4 regions of the Paenibacillus sp. BGI2013 genome follow, and region 1 is predicted to be linked to each of the others. Evidence: riboswitches for the same ligand, from Rfam matches in the RefSeq annotation. Region 1 holds a riboswitch; each other region holds the start of a gene.
The links. A riboswitch is a leader RNA that binds a small molecule or an ion and turns the genes downstream of it on or off. The one in region 1 is predicted to bind cyclic di-AMP.
Positions count from the first base shown of each region.

Region 2: another riboswitch for cyclic di-AMP. It lies ahead of CXK86_RS10770 (3D domain-containing protein); the one in region 1 lies ahead of CXK86_RS29370 (resuscitation-promoting factor).
Region 3: another riboswitch for cyclic di-AMP. It lies ahead of CXK86_RS02150 (C40 family peptidase); the one in region 1 lies ahead of CXK86_RS29370 (resuscitation-promoting factor).
Region 4: another riboswitch for cyclic di-AMP. It lies ahead of CXK86_RS16395 (hypothetical protein); the one in region 1 lies ahead of CXK86_RS29370 (resuscitation-promoting factor).

Region 1 is NZ_PJFA01000020.1:15,316-19,542, forward strand. Features, by position in the region: gene CXK86_RS29365 (TatD family hydrolase) at 1-531, shown strand, start outside; cyclic di-AMP (ydaO/yuaA leader) riboswitch at 773-1,026, shown strand; gene CXK86_RS29370 (resuscitation-promoting factor) at 1,300-2,484, shown strand; gene rnmV (ribonuclease M5) at 2,640-3,185, shown strand; gene rsmA (16S rRNA (adenine(1518)-N(6)/adenine(1519)-N(6))-dimethyltransferase RsmA) at 3,190-4,092, shown strand; gene yabG (sporulation peptidase YabG) at 4,152-4,227, shown strand, end outside.
Region 2 is NZ_PJFA01000003.1:758,103-762,329, reverse strand. Features, by position in the region: gene lpdD (prenylated flavin chaperone LpdD) at 1-267, opposite strand, end outside; gene CXK86_RS10775 (polysaccharide deacetylase family protein) at 421-1,212, shown strand; gene CXK86_RS10770 (3D domain-containing protein) at 1,321-1,995, opposite strand; cyclic di-AMP (ydaO/yuaA leader) riboswitch at 1,998-2,192, opposite strand; gene CXK86_RS10765 (amino acid ABC transporter ATP-binding protein) at 2,411-3,133, opposite strand; gene CXK86_RS10760 (ABC transporter substrate-binding protein/permease) at 3,120-4,227, opposite strand, start outside.
Region 3 is NZ_PJFA01000001.1:470,475-474,701, forward strand. Features, by position in the region: gene CXK86_RS02125 (YkvI family membrane protein) at 1-150, opposite strand, end outside; gene CXK86_RS02130 (xanthine phosphoribosyltransferase) at 355-936, shown strand; gene CXK86_RS02135 (hypothetical protein) at 1,034-1,363, shown strand; gene CXK86_RS02140 (hypothetical protein) at 1,483-1,701, shown strand; gene CXK86_RS02145 (carboxymuconolactone decarboxylase family protein) at 1,843-2,172, shown strand; gene CXK86_RS02150 (C40 family peptidase) at 2,246-2,710, opposite strand; cyclic di-AMP (ydaO/yuaA leader) riboswitch at 2,716-2,847, opposite strand; gene pelA (pectate lyase) at 3,266-4,227, shown strand, end outside.
Region 4 is NZ_PJFA01000006.1:101,581-105,807, forward strand. Features, by position in the region: gene CXK86_RS16385 (Nramp family divalent metal transporter) at 1-673, shown strand, start outside; gene CXK86_RS16390 (HAD family hydrolase) at 778-1,461, opposite strand; gene CXK86_RS16395 (hypothetical protein) at 1,843-2,238, opposite strand; cyclic di-AMP (ydaO/yuaA leader) riboswitch at 2,357-2,532, opposite strand; gene CXK86_RS16400 (glutathione peroxidase) at 2,905-3,384, shown strand; tRNA gene CXK86_RS16405 (tRNA-Leu) at 3,532-3,614, opposite strand; gene CXK86_RS16410 (urease accessory protein UreF) at 4,057-4,227, shown strand, end outside.

The sequences.
Region 1 (4,227 bases):
TCTTTATGCAAGCATGAAAAAGTGGTTGCGATCGGTGAGATTGGATTGGATTATCACTGGGATACTTCACCAAAAGAGATACAGCATCGCGTATTACGACAACAAATTGCTTTGGCGCGTGAAGTGAACATGCCAATTGTCATCCATAATCGGGATGCACATGAGGATATCATAAGAATTTTGCGTGAAGAGAAGGCGGGCGAAGTTGGTGGTGTGATGCACTCGTTCTCGGGCAGTTGGGAAACAGCAAAAAGTTGTCTCGATATGGGCTTCCATCTCTCCTTCGGAGGACCGATCACATTCAAAAATGCAAAGCAGCCCAAAGAGGTGCTGGAGAAGGTTCCTATGGACCGGTTTTTCATTGAAACAGATGCTCCATATTTGACACCTCACCCTTATCGTGGGAAGCGAAATGAGACAGCGCATGTACGTCTGGTTGCAGAGGCAGCTGCGGAAATTAAAGGCATTTCGGTGGAGGAAATTGCTGCAATAACAACCAAAAATGCCATGGAACGATTTGGGATTCGGTAAAAAAACGAGCAAATGAGGTGAAAAAGGCAGGTAAGCGGAGGTAATTTGCCCTTTGATCCAAATAAATCAAGAATATTACAATATTTTAACCAAATATTCAGAAAAACGTACTTGATCAACGCTTTACAACATGCATCAAAACAGGATATCATCTTTTCAGTGAATTGTTGTGCGGAAAATTGGACAGATGTTCGGGGGATGAACAAAGGGACACTTTCCGATGAAACAACATTACTTTCATGAATCAGTCTCGCTGAGTCTCCGTTATCGGAGAGCGGGGGAACCAATAGGGCTTAAACATCGGTGTATTTGGCCGATGCGCAACGTTCGCTGACCCAAAAGCAGCGAAGGGAACTGCGAAGCCGTATTTGATTTCTTCTTTGGGTCTCGGGGTGAATTCAAGGGCGTCCGCCATGAGCGGGTGACCCAAGATAGGGCGGCTCTCTTTCGCCCGAACCCGACAGCTAACCTCGCAAGCGGAAAAAGAGAGGCAACCTCGTGCATGAATTTCCGATATTCAGAATCATTCGGAAGCCACGAAAGAGTTCCTCTTACACTCTTTCTTTGGCTTTTTTGTTTTTGAATAAAAGAAATATTGTCATCATACGGTAGGTATTCAGGAGGATGACATCATGTTGCGAAGATTGATTCATGGTGCAGAACCGGATTATGTTGGTCCAATCTGTGTTCTGTAGAAAATTTGGTATAGTCACGTCAAAGACATCATGCATTACTTTAGACGGCGAGGCTATGAAGGAGGACGGAGAAGTGGGCACATTCCAACCAGAAGAGACCCATGAGTCACGATCATCCAGTAAGTCTTTCGCGTTGCGGTGGAAGCATGAGAACATGCGTCAAATGGCATTGATCGCGATTTTCTCAATTGCGCTTACAATCATGATCTTGTTAGTCGTTTACGGTCAGGCCGGGAAACAAATTTCACTGGTTATTGATGGCAAAGCTCAGGTGGTAGAGACTCGTACAGGAATGCTTCAGGAAATGCTGGAGGAGCAGTCGATCACAGTCAGCCCTCACGATAAGGTATCCATGTCCATGAATGGGGCGATTACAGATGGAGACCGAATCGTTATTGAGCGGGCCGTTCCAGTTAACATTACGGCAGACGGAGACACCAAGACTCTGTATACAACCGATTCATCGGTAGAAGATGCAATTCAAAAATCAGGTATTCAAGTTGAAAGTAATGATAAAGTGTATCCGGCGCTTGGAACTGCGATCAAAGCGGAGATGAAGATCCGTGTAGTGCGCGTAACAAAGCGTACAGTGGAAGTAGAGCAACCGATCGCTTACAAAGTCATTAAAACGGCTGACCCTAGCTTGTACAAAGGGGATAACCGAGTCGTTGTGAACGGCAAAGAAGGCACAATTGTACAGCATATCGAAAAGGTATTTCAGGATGGAGAATTGGTCTCCAAAAAAATGGTCGGCAAATCTGTCGCGAATAATCGTGTAGATAAAGTGATCGCTGTCGGCACCAAAGCAAAACCGGTCGTGAAAGAACCTGAGATTCAGACCGTATCGGCTCAAACGTCAACAACCAAAAAGGCTACAACAACGAACTCGAAGAAAACATCTGCCTCGGGCAGCAAAGTGATTACCGTATCCGGGACTTCTTTTAAATACTCCAAAGTACTTAAAAATGTATCCATGACTGCCTACTCTTCCGAAGAGCCTGGCATTGGAACTAAAACAGCTTCCGGTACTCGTGTAACGGAAGGGCGCACCATTGCGGTTGATCCCAAAGTCATTCCAATTGGCTGGTGGGTATATATCGAAGGTCTGGGATTCCGTCGTGCGGAAGATACAGGCGGTGCCATTAAAGGCAACAAAATTGATGTGTATTATGACAGTGTGAAGCATGCCCTGAATTTTGGACGTAAGAAAGGCAAGACGGTCTACGTGATCGGTCCGGTGAAGCCGGAAGCGAACTAAAATCGTTTTACTTTGAAATGGGAATGCTATAAAATAGTTGCATGAATGATTCATGCGGAATATGCGGCGGAGGAGTCTGAATTCAGTCTCCCCCGCCGTTTGGCAGAGAAGAGGATATTCCTCTTCTTTTTGCGTTAGAAAGGAAGAAATGGAACATGATAAAAGAAGTCATTGTGGTGGAAGGCCGTGACGATACGGTAGCTATCCGTCGGGCCGTGGAAGCCGATACCATAGAAACAGGTGGATCAGCCATCAACCAACGCATTCTGAAGCGGATTGCGCTTGCTCAGGAGAGACGGGGAGTCATTGTACTGACAGATCCGGATCATGCTGGCGAACGCATTCGTAAAATCATTGCGAACAAGGTGCCTGGCTGCAAACATGCCTTCATTCCGGAAGCCGATGCAACGCGCAAAGGGGACATTGGGGTGGAGAATGCCTCACCAGAGGCGATCCGTCATGCTCTGGCGCGCGTACATACTTCATACGAAGGTGCTCCGAGCCTGATCGATTGGGAGGACCTGATCGCGGCAGGACTTATTGTGCATCCGCAGGCTGCTGCACGTCGTATGGAGATGGGCAATCTGCTGGGCATCGGTTATTGTAACGGTAAGCAGTTCCACAAACGTCTCAGTGTATTTCAGATTACACGGGAAGAATTCTCTACAGCATTAGCGCAAATTGAACGTGAAGGATTGTGAGCATATGAAGAACATGGAAGAGACGATTGAAATTGCAACGCCCAAGCGTACGAAAGAGATTATTCAAAGACACGGATTCTCATTTAAGAAAAGTCTGGGTCAGAACTTTCTGATCGATCAAAATATACTGAACAAAATCGTTAATGCAGCCGATCTGGACGAGTCTAAGGGCGCACTGGAGATCGGGCCGGGTATTGGAGCCCTCACGGAGCGACTGGCTCGGGTAGCCGGTCCCGTCACAGCCGTAGAGATTGACCAGCGCTTGATCCCAATCCTGGGAGAAGTGATGCAGCCTTATTCGAATGTACGTGTTCATCATGGGGATGTGTTGAAGCTTGATCTGGCTGAGTTGTTTAATACGGATTTTGCATCCGTGGACAAAGTCAGTGTCGTAGCTAACCTGCCTTATTATGTAACGACTCCAATCATGATGAAACTGCTGGAAGAGAAGCTGCCGGTAGACAGCATTGTTGTCATGATCCAAAAAGAAGTGGCTGAACGCATGGCTGCTGCACCAGGATCAAAAGACTACGGTAGTCTAAGCATCGCAGTTCAGTACTACAGTATGCCGGAACTTGTGTGTATTGTGCCTCCTACGGTCTTCATTCCGCAACCTAATGTGGAATCAGCTGTCATTAAGCTGAAGGTGCGTGAGCAGCCACCAGTGGAGATTCCGGATGAAGCACACTACTTCGAAGTGGTACAGGCTTCTTTTGCTCAGCGGAGAAAAACAATCTCAAACAACTTGAAGGCACGTTTCTTCACAAAGGAGAACCGGGAACAGGCAGACATTCTGCTGGAGCAGGCAGGTATTCAACCGTCCCGGCGTGGAGAGACATTGAGTCTGCAAGAGTATGCCACACTCAGCACCGTAATGTGGGAAGCTGGGGTACGTGCAGCGCTGTAAAATTTGAATGAACCAAACCGGGTCTTTGCCCATACGATGGGGTAGAGGTGATTACGTTGATGAATATCGGAGACTTGGTCGTTCGGAAGTCATACGGCGGCGATGTGACTTTTCGGGTGGAAGGCCTCCAGTTGG
Region 2 (4,227 bases), on a different contig from region 1:
CATCCGCGTGATGGAATCAAAATGGATACCCATGATCACCGTAACGGTTACTTTCAGCTGCAAGGCAGCCTTTCGGGCAAGCCGCTCACACAGCTCTTGTTCTTTATGCCCAGGAATATGTACTGTCATCCCGCTTACGCGCTCATGATCCACGTAGAACGTGGCTACTGCGCCAATATGTGCCTTTCCTCCGGTAACGAGAAAAACCTTATCTTCTCCTGCTTCAATCACCTGTAAACGTATGGATTTCAAATCATATGTACTCATACCCATCCACCTATCCTTTTCTATATGTTATATATGGAGGAATTATGGCTGTCATGAGCTAAATCGGCAATGAAACTTCTCACACTGCGCATATTTTATGGAGCTCCCGGGCATACCAAGGAGAACGTCATTTTGGAAAAGGAGGCCGTTATTATGCGCGTACGCCTCATTATGCTAATGGTTATCGTTATTTTTCTCGGAGGATATCATGCTCCAGTTTCATCGCGGGATGTTTCAAGCCCGCCAAGTGAATCCGTATCAGGTTCGGATTCTGCGGAAGAAGAACAACTGACATTGGGACAATTACGTCAAAAATATGCCGATACGTTCAAAACCAATGGTCCTTCAACCAAGAAGGTTGCACTGACTTTTGATGATGTACCTGATCCACGATTTACTCCACAAGTGCTGGATGTATTGAAGAAATACAATGTCAGAGCTACATTCTTTATCGTGGGTAGTCGTGCTGAGAAACATCCGGATCTGGTGAAACGCATCGTTAAGGAAGGGCATATGGTTGGTAATCACAGCTACAATCATCCTGAATTCAGTAAGCTGTCGATGAATGCCTTTCGCAAACAAATTTTACATACCGGGGATATTATTCGACGTTTGGCAGGATATACGCCCAAGATGATTCGGCCGCCTTATGGAGACATTAATGAAGAACAGCTGAGATGGGCTGCCAAACAACACTATAGCATTGTGAACTGGAACGTAGACTCCCTGGACTGGAAAGGCCTTTCAAAGGAACAGGTGAAAGATAACATCCTCTCTGCCGTGAAACCTGGCTCCATCGTTCTGCAACATGCTGGAGGCGGTGTAGGATCAAACCTGAACGGCACGATTGAGGCTTTGCCTGAAATCATTGAGGAATTGCGTAATCGGGGATATGAACTGGTCACCTTGGACGAAATGTTGGGATTGCCAAAGGCCAAAGATTAAGATGAACGTGATAGAAAATAAATTAGAATATTAAAAGGGTGCTGTTCAATCGCGAATTAGCGACTGGCAGACACCCTGTTTGAATTCATTTAAAATGTTATTTTCTCTCTACTTCAGAATGTACAGCTCGATATCCTGAAATCCAAATGAGCTTACAGACTGTTTGCTACCGGGGATAAAGATATCAATCCGGTGACCTTTGATTGCACCACCCACATCCCGCGCTGTGGCTACAAAAGCCTGTTTTGGCAATCCTGGATGGCTATGACCAGTTACCAGTACTTTGGTTCCGAGTGGAATTACACTTGGATCAACTGCAATCGTGCCCAGTTCAAGGTCATTTCCGAAATAATCGACTGCACCCCATCCTCCATTTTCAGACGGATCTGCAGAGTATGCCGTTGCTTTCACGTTAACGGCTTTGCTGTAATCGAATGTTTTACCCCAGGCTTGAACCACTTTGTTATCTGCGTTAACGTCCAAACTTGCTGTGGTAACTGTTTTGGCTGGGGTCTTGCTCTCCGTTGCCGCAGCGGCTGCAACATTGTTTGCCTTACCGGGAATCGTAATTTTCAAACCACCATAAATGTTGTAAGCCGAAATGTCGTTGTTTGCTTTAACCAACGTGTTGAGTGCTACTCCATATTGTTTTGATAAGGTGTAGAAGGTATCCCCTTCTTTGGCCACATGAACTGAATCGGCGTGAGCCGGAACGGCTTGAATGAGCATTGCTGTTGTCATTAATGCTACTGCTGTTTTGGCTATACGTTTCTTGTTAATCATGGTCTTCCTCCCTCATTGTGCCTGCGAAGTTAGTTGTCGGATTCGGATGAGGAGCCCACCCTATAGGTTATTCGTTACATTTGAAACGTTATGTACCCAATTCACCCCAAGCAGTGTGCTGTAGATCTTCCCCCTGCACAATCTGCATCGTTACATCCCCCACACTCCCTGTCCGGAAGTTTCGGCAGAGTTCAATATATCACAATTTTGTAACCTGAACTTGTAGTAATTCTTACCAAATGGTTTTTAGCATGTCATCAACTGTAAGAATACTGGATAATTCAGAAAAGTTGGCGAACCGACTTCTTTATATTTGGTAACAGAAAAGTTACTTTTCCGAATCCACACGTGATTATTATCCATAAAAAAATAGCGTTACCGACTCGAAGTCAGTAACGCTATTTGATCACATCGTTTAGAGTACTTTCGCAAGAAAATCACGTGTACGTGAATTTTTGGGTGCTCCAAACACCTCATCAGGTGTTCCCTCTTCCACAATAACCCCGCCATCCATGAACAGGATTCGGTCTCCCACTTCACGTGCAAAACCCATCTCATGTGTTACGATGACCATCGTCATTCCGCCTTCTGCAAGACGTTTCATGACATCCAGCACTTCACCGACCATCTCAGGGTCCAGTGCCGACGTAGGCTCGTCAAACAGCATCACATGCGGCTGCATGGCCAATGCTCTAGCAATGGCGATCCGCTGTTTCTGTCCACCAGACAGCTGATTCGGGAATGTATCTTTTTTATCGTACAAACCCACGGTGTTAAGCAGATCAGAGGCAATTTTCTCCGCTTCCTGAGTGGATTGTTTCTTCACTTTAATCGGAGCAATCGTGATGTTTTGCTGTACCGTTTTGTGTGGGAACAGGTTGAAGTGCTGGAACACCATGCCCATTTTCTCACGAGTTGCGTTAATGTTATGCTTGGGGTCCGTGATTGACACGCCTTCAAAATCAATCTCTCCTGAGGTAGGCTGTTCCAGCAGATTCAGACAACGCAAGAAAGTACTTTTACCTGAACCGGAAGGACCGATGACCACGACAACCTCACCTTTGCCAATCGTCACGTTTATGCCCCTAAGCACATCGTTATTTCCATAAGATTTGTGTAATTGTCTAACGTCTATCACTTGCACTCAACTTCCTTTCCAGTCGTCCCAGCAGCTTGGACAAAATGAACGTCATTACAAAGTAGATGGCTGCTGCAATTAGAAACGGACTCAACCCTTGGAACGTAATGTTCTTGACCACGCTAGCCTGATACATAATGTCCACCATACCGATAACGGAGATAATGGAGGATTCTTTGATGATAGTTATGAATTCATTACCGATCGCTGGTAATACAGCTTTGAAGGCTTGTGGCAATATGATATAACGCATCGCGGCGCCTCTTCCCATACCTAATGAACGCGCTGCCTCCAACTGACCACGATCCACACCTTGGACACCTGCACGGAAAATCTCCGCCAGATAGGCACCACTATTGATTGAAAGTGTAATGATACCTGCCTGAAGTGCAGTGAAGTTAATGCCAAAGCTCAGGGAAAAACCATAGTAAATAATCATCAACTGTACCAACATCGGTGTGCCACGGATCACTTCAACGTAAGCCGTACCAATCCAGCGCAAGATTGCAACGTCATGCAAACGGAACAAACAGATGATCAATCCAATAATTACCCCGAAGATAACCCCAAGTGCAGACAACAGAAGTGTGTATCCTACACCTGTAGCATAGAAACTTTTGTACTCCCAGAATACTTGGAAAATATTTTGTGATTTGTTCGCTTTATCCGCCATCAAGAGGCTGGCGTCCGTCACCATCTGATTGATTTTATCTTCGCTTTTCAGTCGCTCCAGTGTTCCATTTACTGCAGCTAGCAGCTCGGTATTACCTTTACGAATCCCGATTGCCGCTTCTGCTTGCTCTTCGTCCGGAACAGCAGCAGCAAGTCCAATGATATCGTCCAGATAACCTGCAGCAACGGTATCTTCAACGATTGCCGCATCAATGCGTTTTGTTTGCAGTTGAAGCACGATATCCGAGATTTTATCCAGCGCAGTAAGCTTCGCTCCTGGAATACTCTGTCCGATCGTTTCCTGAATGGAGCCTTTCTGAACGCCAATCTTCGCATTTTCAAGTTCTGCCATAGTTGGATATTTGTCTTTATCCACATTGCGAACCATAATCACTTGTTTTGATTTATAATAGGTGTCGGAA
Region 3 (4,227 bases), on a different contig from region 1:
GAGCATGGTGGATAAGCCTATGGTGATGGTGGCCCATTTGCCATACTGGGTAAAAAACTGCAAAATTTCCTGCCCTGTAGCGAAGCCGGCTCCAACAACCGTTCCAATGTATGTAAATGCGATCTGCAGCACCCGAAATGCCTGTTTCATGTGTTTCCCCTCTCAGGCCCCTGTATAGTTTGGACATGCGGGTACCATGGTACAAGGTATGCTTGACCCACGAAAGTCATGACAATCGATAATGAGCTTTGGCTTGAAATGCGTCCCAAGGACAGCGTCAAGGCAATTTCGCTTGAACTTATAGATAGATATATGATACTTTTACCTCATAGGATAGGCTTGGGAGGTCAAATCATGGAATTATTGAAACAACGAATTTTACAAGAAGGTGTGGTTATCTCGGATCAAGTATTAAAGCTGGATGGTCTGTTGAACCACCAGATTGATCCTGCATTAACGATGGAGATGGGACGTGAGTTCGCTGCCCGTTTTCGTGAAAGTGGAGTAACTCGGGTAATCACGGTAGAATCCTCAGGGATTCCGGTTGCGTTTGCCGCAGCCTATGAACTGGGGGTGCCACTTGTATTCGCCCGTCGCAAAAAAACACTTCTGGCTGATCCTGATGCTTACTGTGAACGTGTACCGTCCTTTACCAAAGGAATTGTAACTGACATTATGGTATCCCGCGAGTTCATTCATGAGAATGACCGCATTTTGTTCATTGATGATATCATTGCCAATGGAGATGCCGCTCGTGGCGTCATCAAAATTATCGAGCGTTCTGGCGCGGAACTCGTCGGATTCGGCGTTGTGGTCGAGAAAAGTTTCCAGGCAGGGGCACGCACGATTCGTGAACAGGGTATTCCGGTGGAAGCCTTGGTACGCATTCGTTCCCTGAACGATGGTACGGTACAATTTGACGATAACGAAATGTGACATTTTAAAGGAATAGGGCCTATTTTTTGAACTATGCCTTTGCATGACCGCCGATTTCATTTATAATGGGGTTATGTTAGGGAGAGGAGGCAACACCATGGGGAACCAACCGGCAACAGAACAATTTTTTAATGATAAGCTGGCGGAATCGAAAGTTCATTTTGAACGTGCCCTGGATTGTAAACATACGGAATTCGATGACCTTTATCCCTATATGATTGAACATCCTCAATTTTTCTGGTACAAACGCTATGTTGCCTGGTCAGAATTACTGACGATTGTAGGCTTGTGCGAAGAGTTGTCCTTCTCTTGGAAAGAACAATTTACACCGCATCAAGTGGAGTACCTTGAAGAACGTGTGATGTCCGCCAAAGTGCTTGATTTTTGGTTCGAGAAGAACGACAGCAAAGAGCACGCGCAGCGGTAACTTTCAGTCGGGACATAATTTCGAATGACATGACAGTCCAATACAGTCACGTGAGACCTAAATGACTTTTCATTTAGGTCTCTTTTTGTAAATAAATTTGAAATATAGGAGCCATGAAGATGATTAGTGATACAGAATTGGACGCCCTGCGTCTGTCAGGTGAGAAAGTTAGAGTCGTACGGGACGAGCTGGAATCGAACGACGTGAAAGGGATTGTGGTTGCCTGGGATGGCGAGCAGGTACTTATCCGTCGTCAGAATCGACGTGTCGTTAAGCTGGACCGAGGTTACAGCTATCAGCTGTTCAGCGAGCCGCGCCAGAGTCCACTTAGTGAGTAACAGCTTATAATTATGGCAGAGCCATGCGCGTTAAATGTTTGGAATTACCATGATTTCTTGGCATAAATGACTCACTCGGGAGAGAAGATAGGTACAGTGAGGAAGATCTGTAACTATAGCCGAGAGGGTGTGCTACAAGCCATGACATTGATGAATGATAAAGTTCATGCCTACAAGGATCAGATTGGAGCATTAAGCGATGTACTGCCAGGTGTGGTGAAGTCGTATCATGAGTTTACCGGAGAATGTTTCCAACCTGGCGTGATTGATGCGAAGACAAAACAGCTAATTGCGCTTGGCATTGGATTATTCGCCAACAATGAGGTATGTACTTTCTACCATGTAGAAGAAGCCCGGGCCAAGGGAGCAACAGATCAGGAGATTATGGAGACCGTTGCGGTGGCCGGAGCTGTTGGAGGAGGACATGCCCTGTCTCAGGGTGCGATGCGAGTGCAGAAGGCGCTGCATTAGTAAGCAATGCAACATTCATTTTTAAGTGCAAAAAAGGCATCCGGTTAATAACCGATGCCTTTTTGTATGTGAATCACATTTTACCTAACATTTTATCATACATAAACTGTCCAGTTACCCGACGTGCTGTTACATAACGATCATTGAAGTATGGATTCGATAACTTCGTGATGCTTACACCTTTACTGCTGGAGGCATGAGCGAATTGTCCGCCGCCGATATATACACCTGTATGTGAAATGCCTTTGCCTGTTGTATTAAAGAACACCAGATCACCTGTCCGAACATTGCTCTTGGATACGGGAGTACCTGCTTTGGCTTGCTGCTGCGAAGTACGTGGCAATTCAATGCTGTATTTGTTGAAAAGATATCTCATAAAACCAGAACAGTCGAAGCCGGCTACAGTTGTGCCACCCCATTTGTAAGGAATACCTGTCATGTTGTTCACTACGGAGTTGATACTGCTTGCCTCTGTGCTTGTTGCCCCGGATGTAAATAATACAGCTGCTCCAAAAATGGAGATAATCAGTTTTTTCAAAATCAATGTTCTCCCTTCGATGCCTACGGAGTTAGCTAAGGGTTCGGTAGAAGGTTCCCTATATTTCCTATGTATAAGAATAATTCACCCAAATTGGTTCCCCCGTTTTCAAACATGAAACTCGGCAATGAATAATTAAGTTTTTGTAACTATTTGAAACTATATTGCATAAATGCGTAATTGTCAAACCCATTTAAAACCCTTCGTAATACCTCAATGTTAGCGGAATTAAGGTTTTTATATGAAAGAAGGGATCAAGTTTGGATATCATTCATGACAAAAACGTCATTATTGGTTCGCTTAAGACGAATTTGGATAAATAAATAGGTTTGTCATGAGTTAAAAGAACTATCCCGTTATGTAGAATTAGAGAGATTATATTCATTAAGTTGCATATATTGACAAAAATCGATTTTTTGCATATTATCTGATTATCCAATCCACATATTGGATTAAAATTGATTTTATTATGCGATAAATACAAATAAAGGAGGTTTGGGGCGTATATCATACGTAAAGTAGAAGTGGAAGATTTATAAAAACGAACATAGGAGAGTGTTACATTTGAAAGCGAAGAAAATAATTACTTTTGTCCTGGCATGTACGATGGTGTTCTCAGTAGTTGGAATGGCAGTTCTCCCTGTAGGGACGGTATCTGCTGCAGATGCGTCGGGTACTACAGCGAGTATTTCTGATATTTTGAAGAACCAGCTGCCGGATGGAGGTTGGAGAAAAGATTATAAACAGACAAGTGGAGAGTGGGCAAAGTCCACGATAGACAACAAGGCTACATACTCAGAAATTAGAAGATTGGCGAAGGAATTTAAAAAGACGAATGATCCGCGTTACTCCACAGCTGCAATCAAAGGAATTAACTTTTTGATCAACATGCAGTATTCAAACGGCGGGTGGCCACAAGTTTACCAAAGCTCCGGATACCACAAGCACATCACTTACAATGATGATGCCATGATTAATGTAATGATCATGCTGGATGAAGTAGCAGCACGCAAAGGTGATTTCTCATTTATCGACAGCACACTTGCTAACCGCAGTAAAAATTCAGTTGCCAAAGGTGTGGAGGCGATTCTGAATACACAGGTCGTTTCAGGTGGTAAGCTGACAGCATGGGGACAACAACATGATTCCAGCTCTCTTAAACCAGCGAGCGCAAGAATCTACGAAGTGCCATCACTGACAGCTGGAGAGAGTGTAACGATTGTTAAATTTCTGAAAACCAGACCTGCTAACGCTAAAATTACCGCATCCATTAAAGGAGCGGAGGCTTGGTTTAACAAAGTGAAAATTACGGGTTACAAGTATGAAAGAGCTAATGGAGATAGTAAAATTATCGCTGATTCCAAAGCTGCACCAATTTGGGCACGCTTCTATGAGATCGGAACGGATAAACCAATCTTTATTGGTCGTGACGGGGTAGTTAAATACAAATTAAGTGATATTGATAAAGAAAGAAGAGGCGGTTATGCATGGTATGGCAACTGGCCTTCCAAGCTGTA
Region 4 (4,227 bases), on a different contig from region 1:
CATTGGTATTATCGGAGCAACCGTGATGCCGCATAATCTGTACCTGCATTCTTCCATTGTGCAGACCCGTCAGATCGAACAGACACCACAGGGCAAAAAAGAAGCCATTCGGTACTCGACCATGGATTCTACGATTGCGCTGACACTGGCCCTGTTCATCAATGCAGCCATCCTGATTGTATCTGCCGCTGTATTTCACAGTGCTGGTATGACGCAGGTTGCTGAGATCGCTGATGCCTATCATCTGCTGACACCTCTATTGGGTACTACGGTCGCAAGTATCCTGTTCGGTGTGGCGCTGTTAGCATCAGGTCAGAACTCTACCCTTACAGGTACACTCGCTGGGCAGATCGTTATGGAAGGTTTCCTGAACATTCGAATTCCGGCTTGGCTACGCAGACTGGTCACACGTCTGATCGCCATCATCCCGGCGGTAATTGTGACAGCCATTGCAGGAGAACATGGCACAGAAGAACTGCTCATTTTGAGCCAGGTCGTGCTGTCGCTTCAATTGCCCTTTGCTGTAATTCCCCTGGTGATGTTCACAAGTGATAAAAAAAGCATGGGTGCATTCGCCAACAAATTGTGGCTCAAAATCATCTCATGGGTCATTGCCGCGATTATCGTTGTGCTGAATGTATATCTGATCATTCAGACGATCCGGTTGTTCTAATCTCATTTTAATTGGCTAAATACTAAAAAGGCTGATCAACTCCGGTATTTTATACCCAGTTGATCAGCCTTTATTGTTGCAATCCAATAAACAACCATCTGAATCTAATCCTGATTTGGCATCAGTAACGGCAAGAGTTGATCCAATGATTCAACAGTCCAATCCGCACGTTTGTCATCCGATAGATCTGGCTGGAATCTTCCGTAACCCTGCATAATTCGAATCGTACGCATGCCCAGATTCCGAGCAGGTATAATGTCGTTATCGATCCGATCTCCGATCATGACGGCTTCCTCCGGTTCACAACCTGCCTGCTTCAAGGCCACAGCGTATAACTCAGGGTCTGGCTTGGACACTCCTTCTTCAGCTGAACATGCCAGAACATCAACATACTTCCGCAAGCCGTAACTCTCCAGTCTCTCTTCCGTTCCAGGACTCTGATTGGCAATAATGCCAATGCGATAATGCCGTGACAACTGCTGAAGAACAAAATCTGCTGAAGGAAAAGGACGTTCAAGATCTTTTTGAAACTTCAGCTTGTCCTGAATCTGTTTTTGATGCCCCTCGTCTTCAACAAATGTGCGAATCGCCACTCTCATAGGCCATTGCTCATATTTTCGGTAACAGCTCGCGAACAGTTCGCGTACCGCCTCAATTGTCACCGGATACCCCAAAGCACAAGCTTCACGGACAAACTGTCCGATAATATCATCAACCGGCTCCCATTCATCCACCAGCGTATCTCCAACATCAAAAAACAACCATTTCAATCCACCTACATCCGGCACGCCAATTCCTCCTTGTAAGCCACAGGTGATTCCTGATCCTAATCGAGTTCAAAAAGTCTGGTTTTCAGTACCAAGAAGATGGAATGAAGCTAGAAATGGAGTAGCGGAGCGTAGGGAAAACTACGTGAGCCACGGACATTTCGGCTGAATTTCATATTCGATGCTGATGATGCCGTTAGGCATCCTTCGTAATCAAAAGCGGACTTTTTGAACAACCTATAGAAACCATAAAAAAGAAGACTCACCATCCTGCATGAGTCTCCTCAAACTTCCGTTTATCGATGAATCAATTTCATAATACCTTGAGTGAATTCTGAAATTGATTCTAATACATTCAATTATAACAGGCACCTTACACCTGAGCAATCAGAAGCTATGGCATTAACCATTGAGGAGAAAGCCAACTTCCCCATTGAGCGAATATACAATCCGGTCTGCGCCCATGCCCCGATAGATGCCCTTAGGATGACTCTGCTCCGTAATGACGCACAGGGATTTCGATGTCCATGAACGGCAGATCTGTAAATAACGACAGGTCAGATTCAGACTGTTCTCGAAAATAAACACGTTGCCTACGCTGCCCTGCGGCAAAAACCATTTTTGAGCTGCAGCCGTATTCATGCGAATGACATGTTCTACTCCGATTCTACGGAGTCTTCGCTCTTCCCCTGCACTGTTGGTTAGAACGGCAAACGGCATTTTTTTGTACATCAGCAATTTGATAAATTTGCGTCCTGCTTCATTTGGAGCAGTCACTAAGACCATCTCAGTATCCATCATTCGTTCCTCCCTTGGCGTGAAAAGACAACAAAAAAGAAGCGTGGGGGACCAAGGCCTCCCGAACGCTTCTTAAATAACCCATGGCGAAAACACCATGAACCAGCGTACGGCTTGTTGCCTCTCCCTTTAACGCTTACGAGGTTAGCTGACGGATTCGGGCGCGAGAGTCGCCCTATTTCCGGCTGTCACCGGAAAATTCACCCCATGAATGCCCACTGTCCTGGACAGCGCATTCCGTTGGTTCCCCCGTTTTCCACTCATCAATGAATGGAAACTCAGCGATTAAAACATCGTTCGTATATCTTAAGGATAAGATCGAGCGATATTATCGTTTGTTTCGTTTTTCAAGTACATTTTAGTTTAAATTGAAATTACGTTATGAATCATACACCCATGCCATGTCGGTGTAAAGTCCGCCCAGATCACCAAATCGGCAGATTTTTGCCAATTCCTATCCATAATAACGCTTACAACAAAGTTATACTCTATCTATCTCTTCAAGGCTATCTAATTCTCACTCTGGCGTAAATCACTTCGCAATTCATTCACGTATTCTGCACAACTTGCCTGTTTTGATTCTTTTAACACCATATTAGTTTTGCAATATTTAATTGCAACCAATATAATAGAAGATATAAGAGTAAATAAATGGAGGCGATTTAGATGACAGTCTACGATTACAAAGTGAATACCCTTCGCGGTCAAGAAGTTGAAATGTCCGACTACCGTGACAAAGTGCTCCTGATTGTGAATACGGCAAGCTCATGCGGCCTTACCCCTCAATTCAAAGGTCTGCAAGAATTGCAAGACAAATTTCAAGATGCTCCATTTGAAGTGCTTGGTTTCCCAAGCAACCAGTTTGCACAGGAAAAAGGATCTTCCGACGATATTGCCGAGTTCTGTCAGATGAATTATGGCGTGAGCTTCCCCATGTTTGAGAAAATTGATGTGAACGGCTCAAGCGCTCACCCTCTTTTCCAACACCTGAGCACAGAAGCTCCTGGCCTGCTCGGCTCCAAAGCAATCAAATGGAATTTCACCAAATTCCTCGTGGATCAGAACGGACAGGTCATTAAACGTTATGCTCCCAAAACAACACCGGACAAGATTGAAGAAGATATCAAGAATTTGCTGCAAAAATAATACACAGGCCACCCGTAGCCGGAAGGTAGAGCAACATTCCTCCGGTAATGGATGGCCTTTTTTCAACCCAGATGTCATACTGTTCGAAAAAGACAAAAAAAAGAAGCTTCCCATTAATGGAAAGCTTCTTTTTAATCGTTCATATGATGCGGTCGAGAGGACTCGAACCTCCACGGGCATACGCCCACTACCCCCTCAAGATAGCGTGTCTGCCATTCCACCACGACCGCATGTCGTAAATAATCGGCAACAGAATTGATTATACCGGGTTCAGAACTAAAAGTAAAGTATTATTTAATACTTCTTTTTCAGCTAGGCATTTTCATCAAAAATCGCATAATCTCGTCATCTTTACCCATGAACTGCATATCATTAGATTTGATCCCCTCTTTTCCGGCTTGAGCCGATCTTGTTGATTCATTTATATATAGTCCTTCCTTATATAGTCCTCCCTGCACTTCGCCACATAAATAACACGATAAGTTATATAAAATAACACAAATATTAAATTCCAGATTTAATACATTAAATTTAACGGATACTATTGACAAAAAGCGGACATTTATGGGATGATAACTATCATATAATTCGGATTCTCAAACATAAAGCAAACAAAAAGGAATATAAATGTTACTTTAAGTGACATTTAACGAACACAGGAGGCGAATGATTGTGAACCGTGGGAATAAGCTGCTCGATTATGTCAAACTGCTTGATTCCTCTATTCAGGTTGGAGGGTTCACCCATTCCTTCGGCATGGATATCCATATCAGGGAGGGTACCATTCGTAATGCTGAAGATCTCGAATCATTCATGCGTTGTCAGTTGCATCCGAGCATCGTT